DNA from 3 places in the Alkalicoccus luteus genome. Region 1 is predicted to be linked to each of the others. Evidence: riboswitches for the same ligand, from Rfam matches in the RefSeq annotation. Region 1 holds a riboswitch; each other region holds the start of a gene.
The links. A riboswitch is a leader RNA that binds a small molecule or an ion and turns the genes downstream of it on or off. The one in region 1 is predicted to bind thiamine pyrophosphate.
Positions count from the first base shown of each region.

Region 2: another riboswitch for thiamine pyrophosphate. It lies ahead of tenA (thiaminase II); the one in region 1 lies ahead of thiM (hydroxyethylthiazole kinase).
Region 3: another riboswitch for thiamine pyrophosphate. It lies ahead of ACSZLD_RS12470 (YkoF family thiamine/hydroxymethylpyrimidine-binding protein); the one in region 1 lies ahead of thiM (hydroxyethylthiazole kinase).

Region 1 is NZ_JBPZEY010000011.1:121,017-126,663, reverse strand. Features, by position in the region: gene ade (adenine deaminase) at 1-243, shown strand, start outside; gene ACSZLD_RS14415 (ThiF family adenylyltransferase) at 258-1,262, shown strand; gene thiE (thiamine phosphate synthase) at 1,252-1,905, opposite strand; gene thiD (bifunctional hydroxymethylpyrimidine kinase/phosphomethylpyrimidine kinase) at 1,902-2,729, opposite strand; gene thiM (hydroxyethylthiazole kinase) at 2,726-3,535, opposite strand; TPP riboswitch at 3,622-3,726, opposite strand; gene ACSZLD_RS14395 (nitric oxide synthase oxygenase) at 3,835-4,965, shown strand; gene recQ (DNA helicase RecQ) at 5,163-5,647, opposite strand, start outside.
Region 2 is NZ_JBPZEY010000009.1:106,657-112,303, forward strand. Features, by position in the region: gene ACSZLD_RS12955 (BCCT family transporter) at 1-1,032, opposite strand, end outside; gene ACSZLD_RS12960 (hypothetical protein) at 1,309-1,443, opposite strand; gene ACSZLD_RS12965 (bile acid:sodium symporter family protein) at 1,950-2,915, opposite strand; gene ACSZLD_RS12970 (hypothetical protein) at 3,094-3,279, shown strand; gene tenA (thiaminase II) at 3,330-4,025, opposite strand; TPP riboswitch at 4,161-4,260, opposite strand; gene ACSZLD_RS12980 (hypothetical protein) at 4,309-5,094, opposite strand; gene ACSZLD_RS12985 (ABC transporter ATP-binding protein) at 5,094-5,647, opposite strand, start outside.
Region 3 is NZ_JBPZEY010000009.1:1,209-6,855, forward strand. Features, by position in the region: gene ACSZLD_RS12460 (ABC transporter ATP-binding protein) at 1-1,307, opposite strand, end outside; gene ACSZLD_RS12465 (ECF transporter S component) at 1,282-1,887, opposite strand; gene ACSZLD_RS12470 (YkoF family thiamine/hydroxymethylpyrimidine-binding protein) at 1,890-2,504, opposite strand; TPP riboswitch at 2,680-2,782, opposite strand; gene ACSZLD_RS12475 (N-formylglutamate amidohydrolase) at 2,922-3,758, opposite strand; gene ACSZLD_RS12480 (M20/M25/M40 family metallo-hydrolase) at 3,755-5,647, opposite strand, start outside.

The DNA.
Region 1 (5,647 bases):
ATTGATGGAGAGGTAGAGGCTGCAATGCAGCTCGATATCGGCGGACTCATGTCATCCGCCGATGCACAATCAGCCGCAGCAGATCTAAAGCAGGTAGAGCACTCGTTCACAAAGGCAGGCTTTCACGGCTCATTTAATCCAATCTCGGCTCTCTCCTTCATGTGTCTGCCGGTTATTCCATCTCTAAAGCTCACAGATATGGGGTATTTCGATAGTGAACTTGGGGAGCATCGCTCGGTATAGAGGGAGGAAGCTGGATGAAGGACAGGTATTCACGGCAGGAGCTGTTTGCACCTATCGGCAGGGAAGGCCAGAAACAAATCAGCCATTCATCGGTTTTGATCGCAGGAGCGGGTGCGCTCGGAAGCGCGATTGCAGAAACGATGGTCCGGGCAGGCGTCGGCTCTGTGACGATCGTCGATCGTGATTATGTAGAGCCTTCGAACTTACAGCGCCAGCAGCTGTATACCGAGCAGGATGCGCTGGAGCAAAAGCCGAAAGCAACAGCTGCAGAAGAGCGGCTTCGCCAGATAAACAGCGGCGTGCATATAAAAGGCATCACTGGTGAAATAACGCTTGAACTGCTGGCATCCTTTAAGGGTGCGGACTTGATTCTCGACGGACTGGACAATTTTGAAACGAGACTTCTGCTGAATGACTTTTGCAGCAAATACAGGATCCCCTGGATTTATGGAGCTTGTGTTGCCTCCGGCGGACTTGCCTGTACGATTCTTCCCGGAAAGACAGCGTGTCTTTCCTGCATAGTCGGCGCCGTAACTGCTGGAGGGGATACGTGCGATACGGCAGGTATTCTCGGACCGGTCGTTCAGATGACAGCCGCTTATCAAACGGCAGAAGCGCTCAAGCTGTTAAGCGGAAACCTCGACAAGCTTAGAGACGGGATGGTTCAGTTTGATCTCTGGGAACCGGCGGTACACGTTATTGGAACTTCTAAAATGAAGCAAAAAAACTGCCCCTCCTGCGGCGAAGAGGCAGTTTACCCGTTTTTGAACGGCAGCGGAACGAGGCTGTCGGTGCTATGCGGACGTGATACGGTTCAGGTTAGACCGTCCCAGAAAGTTGATATCGAAGAAGTCCTTCAGAGACTGAAGCCGCACGTCCAGCTGCAGAATGAGTATCTGCTGCAGCTCGATCTCGAAGGAACACGTACCGTGTTATTTCGGGATGGGCGGGCCCTTATGCACGGATTATCAAATACGGAAAAGGCACTCCGGCTGTATCAGCGATTTATCAGCGGTTAATGGAACGATAGATGGAGAGAAGCGCGGAGGCAGCAGCCTCCGCGTTTTCTGCTGCAGATACCGCTGAAATTACCGAAACGCCATCAGCACCGGCTCGCAATACCGGCTTCGCGTTATCGAGCGTTATACCGCCGATCGCGGTTATCGGCAAATGGATACCAGCGTTTCGCATTTCCTGAATACGCTCCGGTCCTACAGGACTCTCCGCATCTTCCTTTGACGAAGTAGCGTACATGGGACCTGTGCCGAGGTAATCGGCTACGGCAGCAGCTGCTTCTGCCTCTGCAATCGTACGGGCGGAGACACCAAGTATTTTCTGTGCTCCAATCCTGCGCCGTGCTTCAGCCGGATCCGCATCATCTTGTCCGATATGGAGTCCATCAGCATCTGAGGCCAGAGCCAGTTCGATATCATCATTTACGATAAACGGCACATGAAACCGGGCACACAGTTCTTTTAGTTCCTTTGCAAGTACCAGGCGTTCGTCCTCATCCTGCAGACTCCCAGCTCCTTTTTCACGCAGCTGGAACATCGTTACTCCGCCTCGAAGCGCTTCAAACACAAGCTCCGGAAGCGGCCAGTCTGTATTTTGCGTACCTGCTATAAAGTAAACAGCAAGCCTTTCCTTTGCGAACTGGGTCACGTCTGTTCAACCTCCATTTTGATAAATGGTTTATCCGCCGTCCGGTGAGCTGCATGGTGAACGGGCCCAGCTCCTTCACCGACAGAGTGCGCATGAAGGATCGCCTGGTGAATAAACTGCTTTGCTGCAAAAACAGCATCTTTCATGGATTTTCCTTGAGCGAGATAGGCAGCAACGGCAGCAGCATACGTGCAGCCGGTGCCGTGCGTATGTTTTGTTTCGATTTTTTCGACGCTTAAATAGTGAAATTCAGCTCCATCGAATAGAATATCGGTGATTGTGGCAGCATCGGGTTCATGACCTCCCTTTAATAACACAGCCTCTGAACCAAATTTTAACAGTTCACGGGCCATTTCTTTACGAACTTGCAGCGAACTGCCCGACATTCCGGTGATCATTTCAGCCTCCGGAATATTTGGCGTGATCAACGAGGCATGAGGAAAAAGCTTCTCTGTCATCGTGGTCCGGGCTTCTTCCTTCAACAGCTCGGCTCCGGTCGTGGACACCATAACAGGATCAACGACCAACGCAGGGAGCCTGCCTTCAGCTGCAAAGGAGGCGGTGATTTCAATTCGTTCGGAATCGAACAGCATACCGGTTTTTACGCTGTGTGCGCCGATGTCATCCAATACGGAGGTGATTTGTGCTTCGAGCGCTTCTGGAGAAGCCGGGAAGACACCCTGAACGCCTACCGTATTTTGAGCTGTCAGAGCAGTAATGGCACTTGTGCCAAAAACGCCAAGCTCCTGAAATGTTTTTAAGTCGGCTTGAATTCCTGCTCCGCCGCCGCTGTCAGAACCGGCAATTGTCAATGCTGTTTTCATAATGATGCCTCCTTCAGAATAAGTTGCTGCTCAAGCTGTTCGTCTGTCAGCTGCTGAAGCATGTCGAGCAGATGGATTTGAAAATGACCTGGACCTGCATATGGTTGTCTGGCCGCGGCTGCTTCTGCACATACGCCGTAATAGGCGCAGGCTGCGGCTGCACCTTCAAGCGGAGAAGCCGCCCGGCTGATAAAAGCTGCCGCAATGGAGGACAGCAGACACCCTGCACCGGTGACATCCCGGAGCGAGGGAGAACCGTTATGAACGGTGATCATGCTGCTGCCGTCTGTAATGACGTCGATTTCGCCTGTCATGCAGACAGTCGTCTGCTGGGAGCGTGCAAGCTTCACCGCGGATTGTGACGCGTCATCAGGAGCAGCAGAGGCATCTACGCCTCTTACAACGGCTTCTGCCCCGGCAAGACTTGCAATTTCCCCGCTGTTCCCGCGGATAAGCGCGATATCGAGCTCCTTTAAGAGCATGGCAGCAGATTCTGTCCGAAACGAGGTAGCGCCTGCTCCGACTGGATCGAGGATGACTGGTTTTCCATGTTTATTTGCCGCTTTTCCGGCCAGAAGCATCGCCTCATTTGTGGCGCTTGAAAGCGTGCCGATGTTTAAGACTAGCGCGTCTGCTGCAGAAGCCATATCTGCGGCTTCCTCGGGAGCATATGCCATTACTGGTTTCGCGCCTGCCGCATAGAGGCCGTTGGCAGTAAAGTTAGTCACTACGACATTCGTAATGTTATGAATTAATGGGGCGTCGCTCTTAATTAGATTTCGCAGAGCGAGGACTTGATTCGTCATGCTTTCACTCCTTCACGTATATAATCTCTTGCACAGCGGAATAGAAAAAAGCCGTTTTCGTCGGAAGCTGGATCAGTCCGGAAAACGGCTGCTTTCATCCACTTTCCTACGCTGGTATTACGCCAGATCAGGTTCAAGGGGATCAGAAAATAGTTTCTGTCTCAGCACATGGTGCACCCCCAGCGGGTCAAACGTGATTAATTTGTGAACAATCATGCTCGTTCTTGCAGTAGCACTGATGTTCCTTATACTATCATATTAACAGCTTCGCTGGACAGTCAGGAGGAAATCATGTGGAAATGACGCTCGAGCAGGCTGCACAATCCTTTTTACAGCAGTATTATACGGAGCAGGGAAAGACTGGATTGGCAGACCGTTTAAACGATGTTTATCAGGAAATTGCAGCGACTGGTACGTATGTGCAAACAGGTGAGGAGCTGGCTTTTGGAGCAAAGGCGGCCTGGCGGAATGCAAACAAGTGCATCGGCAGACTTTTTTGGGATACGCTTACCGTCTTTGATAAACGGCACGTCAATACGCCGGATGAGGTCATTAGTGCGTGCCGGGAACATCTGCGGTTTACGACAAACGGCGGTAAAATCAGGCCGGCCATGACGATATTCCCTCCTTCACAGCCTGGTAAACCGCCAGAATGGCAGCTGCTGAATCATCAGCTGATTCGCTACGCCGGGTATGAGGACGGCAGAGGAGACCCGGCTTCTGCAGCATTGACTAAGCAGGCGCAGGCCGCTGGATGGAAAGGGAAAGGGACTGATTTCGATATCCTTCCGCTCTTGATTCAAAAGCGGGATGGCAGCATCCATCTGTATGAATGGAAAGCAGAAGAGGCATTGGTAGTTCCGCTTCGGCATCCGGAAGAGGAGGCTTTTTCAAATTTGCAGCTGAAATGGTATGCCGTACCGGCGATTGCAGATATGGAAATTGAAATTGGCGGTATTGTTTATCCATGTTCTCCTTTCAACGGGTGGTATATGGGAACAGAGATCGGTGCGCGGAATTTGGCTGATACATGGCGCTACAATTGTCTTGAAGCAGTGGCTGATGTGTTCGGTCTGGATACAGCTAAGCCTGCATCGCTATGGAAGGACCGGGCGCTCGTTGAATTAAATCGCGCCGTTATTTATTCCTTTCATGAGGAAGGGGTCAGCCTCGTGGATCATCATACTGCAGCGGAGCAGTTCCGCATCTTTTGTGCTAAGGAAAAAAAGGCTGGAAGAGGGGTTACCGGCGATTGGACATGGCTGATTCCACCGATGTCACCTGCTGCTGTACACGTGTTTCATGAAACGTATAATGATGAGGAAAAAAGTCCGCGTTTCGCCTACCGAAAGGCTTCGATCTGTCCATTTACAGACCAGTCTCCCAAAAAGCACGTCCCTTCGTCACCGCTGCCGCACCACGGTAACTGACGGCTCTAAAGCGGGCGCTGTCAGATGAAGAAGCCGGCTGCTTTTTGCAGCCGGCTTCTTCAACGTGTGGGTAACGTCATATGAGGTGAATAAGATGGCATCTGCCTTTTTCTGCGGCCCCTCGCTTTCCGGAGGGAACGGGCTCGGCTTTCCCTTCTTCCGTCGAAAGTGCAGGATATTTGCCTCGTTCTAATCCTCTAGGATCGGAGTCCTGCGGATTGAAGCAGCGCGGTGACTTTTAGGGTGAAATAACTGATATCTTCAGGAAGATGTTCTTTTACAGGCTTTAAGCCATCTTCCAGACCGACGCGATCGATTACTTCTTCAACAAGTGCCACTTCATCCTCCTCAACGAGTTCGGAGAGGTCTACATCCCAGTCGTTCTCCCAAGCTTCGATGAGATGCTGAAGGACGGTTGTCTCTTTCAGGCCGCGAGCTGTGCTGATCGCTTCCGGGCTATGTCCTTCAATAAACATCGCTGCTGTTTCTTCATAGCTTTTTCCGTCTTTCTGCTTCGCGGACGCCGCCATTCGTGGAGCCGTGGATTCAGATGCCATATAATCGTTGACCGCTTTAAGGAATCGTTTGCCGTAGGTGTACATTTTGTTCGTGCCAACACCTCGGACGGCCAGCATCTCCTCTTCTGTCTGCGGGAGGCGGGCGCAAATCTCATGGAGCGTCT
Region 2 (5,647 bases), on a different contig from region 1:
AGCCGCAAATACGCTGTGCAGCATAGCCCAGGTTGCACTATATGCAAACCAGAAGACCGTATTACTTTGCACGTGGCTGCTCCCTTCTCCTCCAAGTGAATCGGTGTAAAGAGAAATATCAACATAGTTCGTCGCCAGTGTGCTTAAGCTTTCCGTAAAGTAGTTTAATATAAAAACGCCGGGACCGACGGTCATGATAAACAAGGCAAAGCCTCCGGCCAAATACATATTGAACGTACTGAGCCGCTTAATTCCACGATCAATACCGACGTATGCACTGATAGAGAAAAAGATGACCCACATAATCGTAATAATGAGCGTTAATGTGAACGTGACCTCTATGTTAAACAGCTGCGATAAGTTATGTGTCACAATCGGCGTTCCCAGGCCAAGTGTCACGGCAGCTCCGGAGAGAATACTGACGAGGAAAATCATGTCGAGTACTTTTCCGCCAAGTCCATCTGTAAACCGGTCGCCGAATAAACAGCGGCAAGCCTCCGATACCCGCATCAACGGCCGCTTTCGAACGTGCAGAATATAGCCGAGCGCTGGAGCTGCCATCACGAAAATAGCAAACACCTGAAAACTCCACATAAACATGCTGTAAGCATTCCCCATCAACAATGCTTCTGTAGACCCTGCATCCATGCCAAACGGCGGATCATTCGCGACGTTTGTCCACTCCACCATGCCGGTTCTCATAATCGTCGAGCCAAGCCCCATTGCAATTAAAATGGAGGCATATTCAAACAGAGTAAATCGCGGCTTCTCAGCCGGGTCGCCAAGCACGACGTTGCCAAGCTTGGAAAAAGATAAATACAGCCCTGCTCCTAGTAAAATAATGGCGTACCAGATGTAGCCCCAGTTGAACACCGCCACAATGACATCGAATGTATATTCCAGCACTCCAAGCGCCTGGTCTTCATAAAGCGACAGCGGAACAATCATGGCGATAATAATAAGCAGCGATGGTAAAAAGAGCTTATAATCGATCAGCTTTCCTTCCGGTCGCTGGTCCTTATTTTGTTCCATCATCCTTCCTCCTATTCTTTCCATCCTAATTATTAGTCTTTCCAACTATTTGTTTTCCTTTTAACTGTCATCCAAAACATATTTGCACGAAACTGAGAATTCGTGCTCACACGATATCTGGCTTTCTGTATCTTTTTCCTTGGTTGTATCCGCAAAAAAACAGCTCCGCTGGAAAAGCGGAGCTGTTTTCAAAGTGTGGATAAAGTCATTTTAAGTGAATAACGTTGCACCTGCCTGCATCTACGGACACTCGCTTTCCGGAGGGAACGGCCTCAGCTAACCGCTCCCTCCTGCTGTCGGAAGCGCTGGATCTTCGCCTCGTTCGGATCCTCCTGGAGTCGAGATCCTCCAATTTGGCAGCTGCCAGTCCGGTTGAAACGCCTGGTGATGATTCACACGTGCTTGTTCCATATGGGTGGAACCTTTATATAGGGAACGCTTCGATGTCGAATAAGGATTACCAGTGCTTTCACGTATGTACCATGGAACAGTCGTATCTACCGATCGGAACGTTTTTCTCCAACAAACAAATCCATTTTCCCTTCGTGTCCGGCGGGGACGTGGAAGCCGCGCAGCCTGAAGATTCCGTGCCGCTCAGATCTGCGAGCGGCATCCACGCAAGAGCGGAGCCGGACTGGGCCTTGAAGGCTTCTTGTAAGAAGCCTGTGTCCGAGTGAAGCCGTGCCTTTCTTCCCTTCATACGGGATCACCCTGAGAAATAGCTGAAGGCCAGCCCACGGCAGGCTCGGTTAACAGAGGGGAAAGTCAACCAAACGAATAAATAATTAAGTTGAGACTTTTTCAACAGCCTGAAAACAAGGAAGGACATTATTCATATGTCACTTTTGCCTATCGGTCCTGCTGTTAGCTTTTCATTTTCAAGCCGCCCGCTGTTTTGCATGGTCAACACCGAAAAGCTATGACACGCGAGATTGTTGATTCAATGACTTCGGGTCCGGCTGCTTTCCACGGCTCCAATACGATACGAGTGCCGGGCCGGAGATGTTATGCCATACGGAAAAGATTGCACTAGGAAGTGCTGCAAGCGGACTGAAATGAGCCGTTGCGAGCGCTGCGCCTAAGCCGGAGTTTTGCATGCCTGTTTCAATGGAAACCGCCCTGCGCTTGGTTTCGTCAAGTCCGGCCCATTTAGCAGCCAGGTAGCCGAGGGCCAGTCCAGCCCCGTTATGCAAAATCACGGCTGCAAAAACGGCCGCTCCGGAAGTCACGATGTTTTCAGCATTAGCTGCGACAACACCTGAAACGATCAACATAATGGCGCCGACCGAAACCAACGGCAGTGCCGCCTGGCCTCTCTCGACAGCAGCCGGAAGAAATCTTGCTGCTAAAATCCCGAGTGCTATCGGAATCAAAATGACCTCCACAATCGACATGAACATATCACCTGCTCCGACCGGAAGCCATTGATTCGCAAGGAGAAAGACGATCAGCGGAGTAAACAGCGGTGCCAGCATCGTCGACACACTGGTCATCGCGACTGATACCGGTACATCTCCTTTTGAAAGATAAACCATCACGTTCGACGCTGTCCCGCCTGGACATGCTCCGACCAGCACCAGTCCTGCCGCAAGTTCAGGCGGCAAATTGAGCAGATAGGCAATGCCAAAGGCTGTCAGCGGCATGATCAGAAACTGTGCCAGCAGACCGATCGCAACCGGCATTGGCTGCTTGGCTACTACTTTAAAATCGGCAAGCTTCATCGTCGTTCCCATACCGAACATGACGATCCCCAGCAGAATAGTAATGTACGCACCGACCCAGGTAAACGTTGCCGGTGACAAATACGCAATAAATGCTACGACAAGAACGATCAGAGCAAAGTAGCGGCTGACTAATGCTCCGATTTGCTGAACAGCTTTCATGGATAAAAACTCCTTCTAACAATAAAATGTACCACGAAAAAAGAAAACAGCAGCCGCTTGGGCGCTGTTTTCAAACTCGCGTAAGTATTCTCACAGTGTAAATAATTCTGACAATATCCGCAATACCTTTTTCCATATTTCTGCTGTGATATGCTGGAGTGAGAAAGGGAGGCTTATCATGAACCTTGTGAAACCGCTGCTCTGGATCAATTTAATTGGCAGTCTCGCTGCTCTGATCGTTTACGCCGTGACAGCTGACCGCTTCAACTACCGAGATGATTTTCTTATTCTCGTCGGTCTTTTTGCCGGCGTAAGCGCTCTTGGTCTGCTGCTGAGCCGAAACCTGCCAAATGAAAAGCAATAATGAGCAAGGCACTGAATAAGAATCGTTTTTTCAGTGCCCTGTTCTGTCGTTTACAATGACGAGATGCTGCTTTGCAGTCGGACCGGCCATTCTTCCTGCTCATACGCCATCGTCCAGAATTGATGCTCAAGCTGGCTGCTTTTTAAAAAATGGGAGAGCATCAGCTCTTTTTCACGTTCTCCTGCCTGCTCCGCGCAGGCATCGATCTTCGCCATGAACGTTTCTGTGATCGTGCCGACTTCATCGTTTCCGTAAAAGCTGATCCAGTCGTAGAATGGGTGCTGCTTATCCGGATTAACCTCTGACTTCAGCTTGCGGCCGATTTCCCAGTATGTCCATGGACATGGAGCGAGCGCAGCAAGTGTTTCCCCAAGGCTGCCGTTAATGGACGCTTCCATCATATGGCGCGTATAGTGATGAGCCGTCGGTGCAAGCGGCGCTTTCTGTAAATCTTCATAGCGGACGCCTGCGACTTCACAGAAGTTATTGTGCGGATGAATTTCCTCATTCAGAACGAAGCCGATCTGCTCCTGAAAAAACGTCATATCCTCTCTGGTTGTGCATTTGGAAACGGCGAGACCATAGATCCGGCAGAAGGTGGTCAAGTATTCATAATCCTGCATGACGTAGTGGATCAGTGCCTGCTTTGGCACATTCCCCTCCCCGATTCCTTTTACAAACGGGTGCTCAAAAATCGCATTGAAAATAGGGTCTGCTTCCTGTCTCAGCTTTTCTGAAAATCGCATTGTGTAGGCCCTCCTGATTATTCCGGCGTACCGGATGATTTGGACGAACACCCACTCTCCGGACACGAAAAAAGTGCTTCTCAGTCCGGAGAAAGAGAAGCACCTGAAAGCGTAAACGGTCTTCACGCGACCATTTCAGACACATTCCCACTTTCCTCCGCTGGTATCAACCAGATCAGGTTCAAAGGGTCCGGCGTAAGCCGTCTCAGCCTTTTGGGCTCCCCTAGTGGATATTCTGTTTTCACTGTATCAAAATTCCCAGCTGTTTACAACTGTTTCCTGGTTAGGCCTGAACAAAGCGGTCCATCAGCCACGAAAACAGGGCAATAACGGCAGTAATCGCAAGCAGTTCGAACGCAATTTCTCCAGCGAATAAATAAATGCCTTCTTCTACTTCCAGCTGAAAAGTCGCACTTCCCACAACAGCCTCTTGAAGCTGCGCCTCCGCATCAAACAGCTGTCCGTGCCGAAACATCGCTTCATAGACCGGCATCTGCGTAAATCGCATAATTGCATACACAAACACACCCCAGACGGCGATACCGACTGCCCAGCCAAACGGCTTGATGATTCGCATCATCAAAATGGTAAACACCGCTCCTAATCCAAGCGTAATCCCAACTGACATCAGCAGGCCGAGGAGCAGCGGATACAGTGCCCGCAACGCATCAGAGATTACGGCAATCCCGTTCTCTTCCACTTGCTGCGCATGTTCGCCAAAGAGACTGAGTGTCCAAAAACCGACGGCCGTCAGCAGCACTACCGAGATCAGAAACTGTGTGAATCCTACCGCGAGCTTCGAGGTGACGAGCTTCCAGCCGGATGCCGGGATATTCAGCCACGTCCACTGCGTTTTTCCTTTCCATTCTCCATGGAATGAGAGTGCCCAGACGAGAAACAGGAACACCGTATGAATTCCAACGCTTAAAAATCCAAGTAAAATACTGTAGCCGGATCCGGTAAAGGCAAAGTAAATCATCGCGGCATATGCGAGCAGAAGAATGCCCATGATGACGGCGAATCGCGGGATACTTTCCTGCCATTCCTTTTTCCATAGCGATAACCACATTAGACCGTCACCTCCCGCAGAACGTCTATCAGTGATTTCCGTTTCTCTTCTTTCAGGTCCTCGACGTTCCGGTCGACAACGATTCGGCCTTCGTGCACGATCAGTACATGATCGAGAAACGGTTCAAGCTCTTTTACTTCGTGGCTTGTGATCAGGCAGAGCTGGCGGTCGACGTCCAGATGCGTCACGATCAGCTTGAGAATGTCTTCCCGCACTAGCGGGTCCATCCCGGAGAGTGGTTCATCCAGACAGAGCACAGGTGTTTTCCTTGCCATCGTTACCGCGAGCTTTACCCGCGCTTTGTTTCCGCGCGAAAGCTCTTTGACTTTATCAGACTCATGCAGCTTCATTTCCTTCAGCAGCGTCATGGCAAGCTCTTGGTCAAAGTCGGGATACACTCCTGCTGCAAATGAGACGGTGCCTTTAATCGTCATGTAATCGTAAAGCGAATCCTCCTCCGAGAGGTAAGCGGCAACCGCGCCGCTTTTTCGACCTGCTTGTTCACCATTCAGCTCGACTGATCCGCTGCTGGGACGGATCAATCCGCAAATCA
Region 3 (5,647 bases), on a different contig from region 1:
TGGCCAAACGTCGGCTCGTCCAAAAACAGCACGTCTGGAATGTCGCCCAGCATGACTGCTGCACTAAGACGGCGCTTTTGACCACCGGAAAGCGTAAACGGATTGTGATACCGGTGCTTCTCCAGCCGGAAGCGCCTCAACAGCGCCTCCATCCACTCTTCTGCATCATCACGTCCTGCAAGCTCCGGACCGAATAACAGCTCCTCTTGAACCGTATCGGTAATAAACTGGTGCTCCGGATTTTGGAATACAAATCCGGTACGCTTGCGAAACTGCTCCTCACCCAGTTCCTGCAAGGCTTTTCCACCGAGTTCAATACGGCCGGTGTCCAGCGGGAGCAGTCCGGCGGCTGCCTGAAGAAGTGTGGTCTTTCCAGATCCGTTTTCACCGGCAATTGCCAGCATTTCTCCGCGGTGCAGTTGAAACGAAGCGTGCTGCACGATCGCTTTTTTCCGCTTGGAGACTGTCAGGTTTTCTGCACGGAAGATTGTCTCTCCGCGGTGTGGACCCGGACTTCGCGGCGGAAGCGGATCGTATCGGAAAGGCAGATGAATGCCTTCGCGTTTAAGCAGGCTTCGTTTCGTTTGATAGATAGTATCCGGACTCCCGTCCAGCATGACGCTGCCGGCTGCAAGAAACACGGCCCGGTCTAGAAGGGACAGCCAGCGGTCAGCCTGATGCTCGATAATCAACACCGTACAGCCGCGTGATCGGCGGATTCGGCCGATCAGCTCTACCAGCTCTTCTCCTGAAGCTGGATCAAGATTGGCCGCCGGTTCATCGACGATCAGCACCTCCGGATCAAGAAGCAGCACGGAAGCAAGCGCAATCTTCTGCTTCTGGCCGCCGGACAGCTCATGAATAGCCCGGTGGCGAAAGTCGGTCATGTCTGTTTCTCTCAGCACATGATCGATTCGTTCGTCCATTACGTCTCGTGGAGCGGCAATATTTTCGAGCACAAACGCCAGCTCGTCTTCCACACTGATCATACAGAACTGACTCTCCGGGTCCTGAAACAAGACGCCGATGTGCTGTGCTGCTTCCCCTTTCCTATAGCTGGAAAGCGGTCGTCCATGCAGCCGGACCTCGCCGCGCATCGTTCCTTCCACCGCTTCTGGATAGAGTCCGTTCATGATCAGAGCGAGCGTGCTTTTCCCGCTCCCGCTCGCGCCTCCGATCAGGCAGCATTCGCCTGCCTGAAATTGAAGACTGATATCGTGAAGAAGCGGAGCTTCTTCTTCATAGGCAAAGCTGACGCGCTTCAGCTCTATGACAGGAGGTTTAGGATGCTTTTCGAATCCGTCCATGCTGTTTCACCTTCCCTAATGCATAGCCTCTGAGCACCCCCGTCTTGGCGAGCTGATCGCTGATCCATTTTCCGAGTACGCCGGCGAGCAGCGCACCGCTTGCCAATCTGACGAGCAGCGTTGCAATAATCAAGCCTGCCGGAAGTGCAGCCAGGCCGGACTGGAACCAGCCCCAGGCGTAGCTGAACAGCGCAGCGGACATCCCCGCTGCAATAAGCACCCAGAGGGAATAATTTTTCCATTTTGTCGCTGCAAACGCAGCTTCGGCACCGAGCCCCTGAATCGCCGCAGAAATGATCAACTGTGGGCCTGCCGGGCTCCCGACCAGCACCTGTACCGTGCCTGCTATCAGCTCCGACCAGAACGCAGCGCCCTTTTTCCGGATGATGTAGGCCGCTACAATGGAAACGATAAACCAAATTCCAAAAATCAGCTCATAGCCGAACGGCGCGAGGCCGAACGGCATGAGTGCATTTCGCAGACCTTGACCGAAGAAGTAAAAGCCGAGATAAATAAAGGCAAATACGACGCCGAGAATGGACATCAGGACAATTTCTTTCAGCTTCCAGTCTCTAAGCAGCATCAGCCGTTCCTCTCATTGTCTTTTTTCGACGGGCTGTTCGCAGATACTGTGGCGGTCATCGTTACGTGTCCGTGCGAGCTCGACTGCGCTGTATCAACAAATATTTCTTCAAGTGTCCCGAACACCTCATTCGCTGATCCATCGAGCCGTGACGCATAATGAACGCCTTTCGTAAACGTACCGTGCTCTTTTGCCGTTTCAACCTGGTCGGCAATGACTTGCATATACTCCGGGTTGTTCATTGGATATAGGGCGAAATGGGTCGCTGCTTCTACGTTTGTGTCGGCCGATGCTTCTTTATTCAAGCGCACGCCGTCTTCTGACATATACGTGTCGCCCTCACTGTCTCCAGGACAGCCGATCGAAAACGTACCGTTAAACACCGTGTGCGTGCCGTTTTTTGCCGCTTGTACGAATACAGCTTCAGCGACATCAAAAACGTGCTCACTCCTGCCGCGGACACAGGTCGTAATATCATCTGTCTGCATCCATACTTTCGACGTATCAACCTCTTGCAAAGCGGATTTGATAATGTCCGCAAACTGATCGGACATCGGATATACCGCAAAGCGCACTCCTACAATTCTGCTTGTTCCACAACTGACCTGACTCATTGAAACATTCCTCCAGCCGGCGGCGAACGCCAGATTATTTTACGATTCGAACGAAAAAAAGACAGTCCCCCCGCGGGACTGTCTTACATGCTGAAAATTCATTTATTCTGACAGGCGGCACCGAAAAAAAAGAGCATCTTCATGATCAGTCTCAGAAGATGCAGGTAACCGGCAAAGAAAGCCGCCTGCACTTCCCCACGCTGGTATTATCCAGTTCGGGTTCAAAGGGTTAACGGGAAGACCCGTCTCTCAGCATTGCAGCACCCCCAGTGCGTTCCGTATCGAATTGTAGTTTCATTGTACCCTTTCAAGCGGTACTCTGTAAAGCCCGCTGCCGAAAAGCACCTCTTCCCTGCGAACAAACCCGGCCCTTGCAGCAAAGCGAGAGCCTGCTGCAGGCTCCTATTGTCTGATCGTTTAGGAAGCAGGTTCTTCCCCCGCCTCAGGCTGCGCAGGTGCTGCCACTCGCTCCAGTACAAGGAGCAGTTTGTCACGAAGCTTCGTCAGCCGCTCCAGATCAGCAGCGGACGGGACGGGACCCGCTGCAGCCGGCAGGTACAGGCGCCTGTTCAGCTCAAGCTGTATCCACGGAATATCTGTCCGCGGTCCGTGCAGCTGCGTAATGTACCCGCCTCTGAACGGGGCGTTTACAAGCACAAGCGGGATTCCTTCTACCATTTCATCTGCAAACTCCCGTTCCAGCTCCTGCTTAAACAGCTGCATGAATTCCGGCGGCGCCGTGATCGTCTCTGTCTCTCTGCCTCCGCCTGCACTGCCGCGGTTGCTGATGCACATTAACGGACGCTGTTCCCACGTATTGCCGTCCTTAGCCGGTCCAATGTCCAGCATCGTATGGCAATCCACTGCAAAACGCAGCCCTTCTTCACTAGATGCATGCATCAGCTTTTGATGATACGGAGCATGTACGGCTTCAATCAGACTATTCGTTTCCTCGTCGCTCAACGGTTCGCTCCACACCTGCTGGCCGTCGACAGTGAGCGTTTTGACAATTCCGTCCGGATTTGCTGGAGGACGGTCCGTCGGATCCCTGTTCAGGTCAATGACGACCCTGGCAGTATCAGCTGCCATAAACGTCTGCACGCTGCCGCGGAAATCAAACAGCTCCTGCGTCCACGTGTCGCCGTCACGAGCAACGTCCGCCTCGGACAGCAGCAGTCTTTCTTTTAAATGGTCCGGAATATGCGATCCCCCGTGAGGGACTGAAATCAAAATCGGAAGGAGAGCTTGCTTCATGTAGATTCCTCCTGCAGGTAAAGTGCTAACAGGACTGCCCGCTGTACAAGTTCACTTCGATGCATCGCCTCATCCGGCGTATACAGCCTTCTGCTTGCCGGTGAAAATCCGCAAATACACGGAATATTCTCCGGTACGACTCCGGACGCTGTCGCCAGCAAGCTTGATTCTGTTCCAAAAGGCAGCTGATAGGCCTTTGCCCAGTGCTCCAGCCGCTCCAACATCGGGTGACTCTTTTGCCGTCTCAGCGGCGGCCGGGCTGTGATTTGTTCAATGTACGTTTTCATTCCCGTACGACCTGGTCTGAACAGCTTTTTCATTTGTTCTTCTGCTTCTTCTGCCAGCTTATCGTCCAAATAAGTAACGGCAATCGTTGCTGTGACGCGATGCGGCATGAGGACGCTGTACCGTTCGGATTGAATATCCTGGACGGAGACAGCGATCTTTTTTCGGCGGCTGCTTAACTCACGCAGACTCGCTGTCTGATCCAGAAACCACGTAAGCACGTCAAGCGGCTGGCTTTTTCTGCCGATGCGCTCCGGGTCTCCCTCCGCAATGATGTGATAGTCACGTGAACCGCGGCGCTGATCGACGACTTTTCCTTCCACAAAGCCCGGCTGCAGCACGATAACATCCTCAGCCTCTGCCGCTGCTTTTTCGAGCATCGCAGAGGAATAGCGCATCCCGCGTCCTTCATCAGCATAAAAGAAAATACCCGTTTTCGTGCCCGCAAGCTTTTTCTCATCCTTCAGTGCCTTCAAGGCTGCAAGAGCTGTTGTAATTCCCGCGCGGCTGGAGGCGACCCCTTCGCCATAAATCCATTCCTGCTCCTTTCGAAACGAGAGCGGATAACCGGTTCGCTTCCCCGGCACATCGATCGGAACCACGAGAAGCGTTCCTCCTTTAAGACCTGCCTTCGTTTCCCACGTCCATGCCGACCTGCCGTTAGTCAGTTCGGGAACTTCCTTCAGCGACAGCTTTGCAAGCCGTTCCTCAAGCCGTTTCCGTACGCTGCTTAAGCCGACTGCATCCTCTGTTCTCGAGGAAAGATTCGTCCAGCTTTTCAGCTCTTCTTCCAGCCTGCCGCGCGTAGTGGTAAGCCGCTTAAACAATTTATCCGCAGTCGTCTTCATTTCATGTGATTCCTGATCAAAGAAATCCTTGCCAAAATAGCGTTCACACGTCACATCGATCAGCCGGTTAACGAGCGCCGCATAATCCATGCCGATTTTATCGGCCGCAAACACGAGCGAGCCGTCTGCACCAAGACTGGCCATTGAGTTCACTTCCAAAATATACGGGTTCCCTTCCCGGTCAATGCGGAAGTCGACCCTCGCACTGTCATGACAGTGAAGCGCATTAAACGTCTGTACAGCCAGCTCTTTCACTCGTTCTGTTTCTTCATCGGAGAGCGGCGCCGGGCAGACTTTTTCGACGGTCCGGCCGCTTTGATTTTTCTTGTCTTCAAACGTATAAATTTGCGGACCTTCCCCGAATACGAGTTCAACCGGCGGAAGTGCTTCTACCGGATTGTTGCCGATCAGCGCTACGTTTACTTCCCGGCCTTCGATGTACTCTTCTACGAGCGTCGGAGCGTTGTATGTTTCATAGATGACACGGACGCCTTCGCGAAGCTCTTCTTCGTTATGCACGATTTTCAAACCGAACGATACCGCTTCGTCCTTTGGTTTTACGATAAGAGGATAGGTAAGCGACTCCCGCAGCGGGCTGTCCGGCTTATCAAGAACAGCAAATTTTGGTGTAGGCAGCCCCTGCTGCATGAGCAGGATTTTTGTCACAACTTTATCGAGCGCTAGAGCATGCGTTTCCGGACCTGAACCGACGTAAGGAATGCCGAGCATTTCCAGCATGCCGGGCACGTGCATATA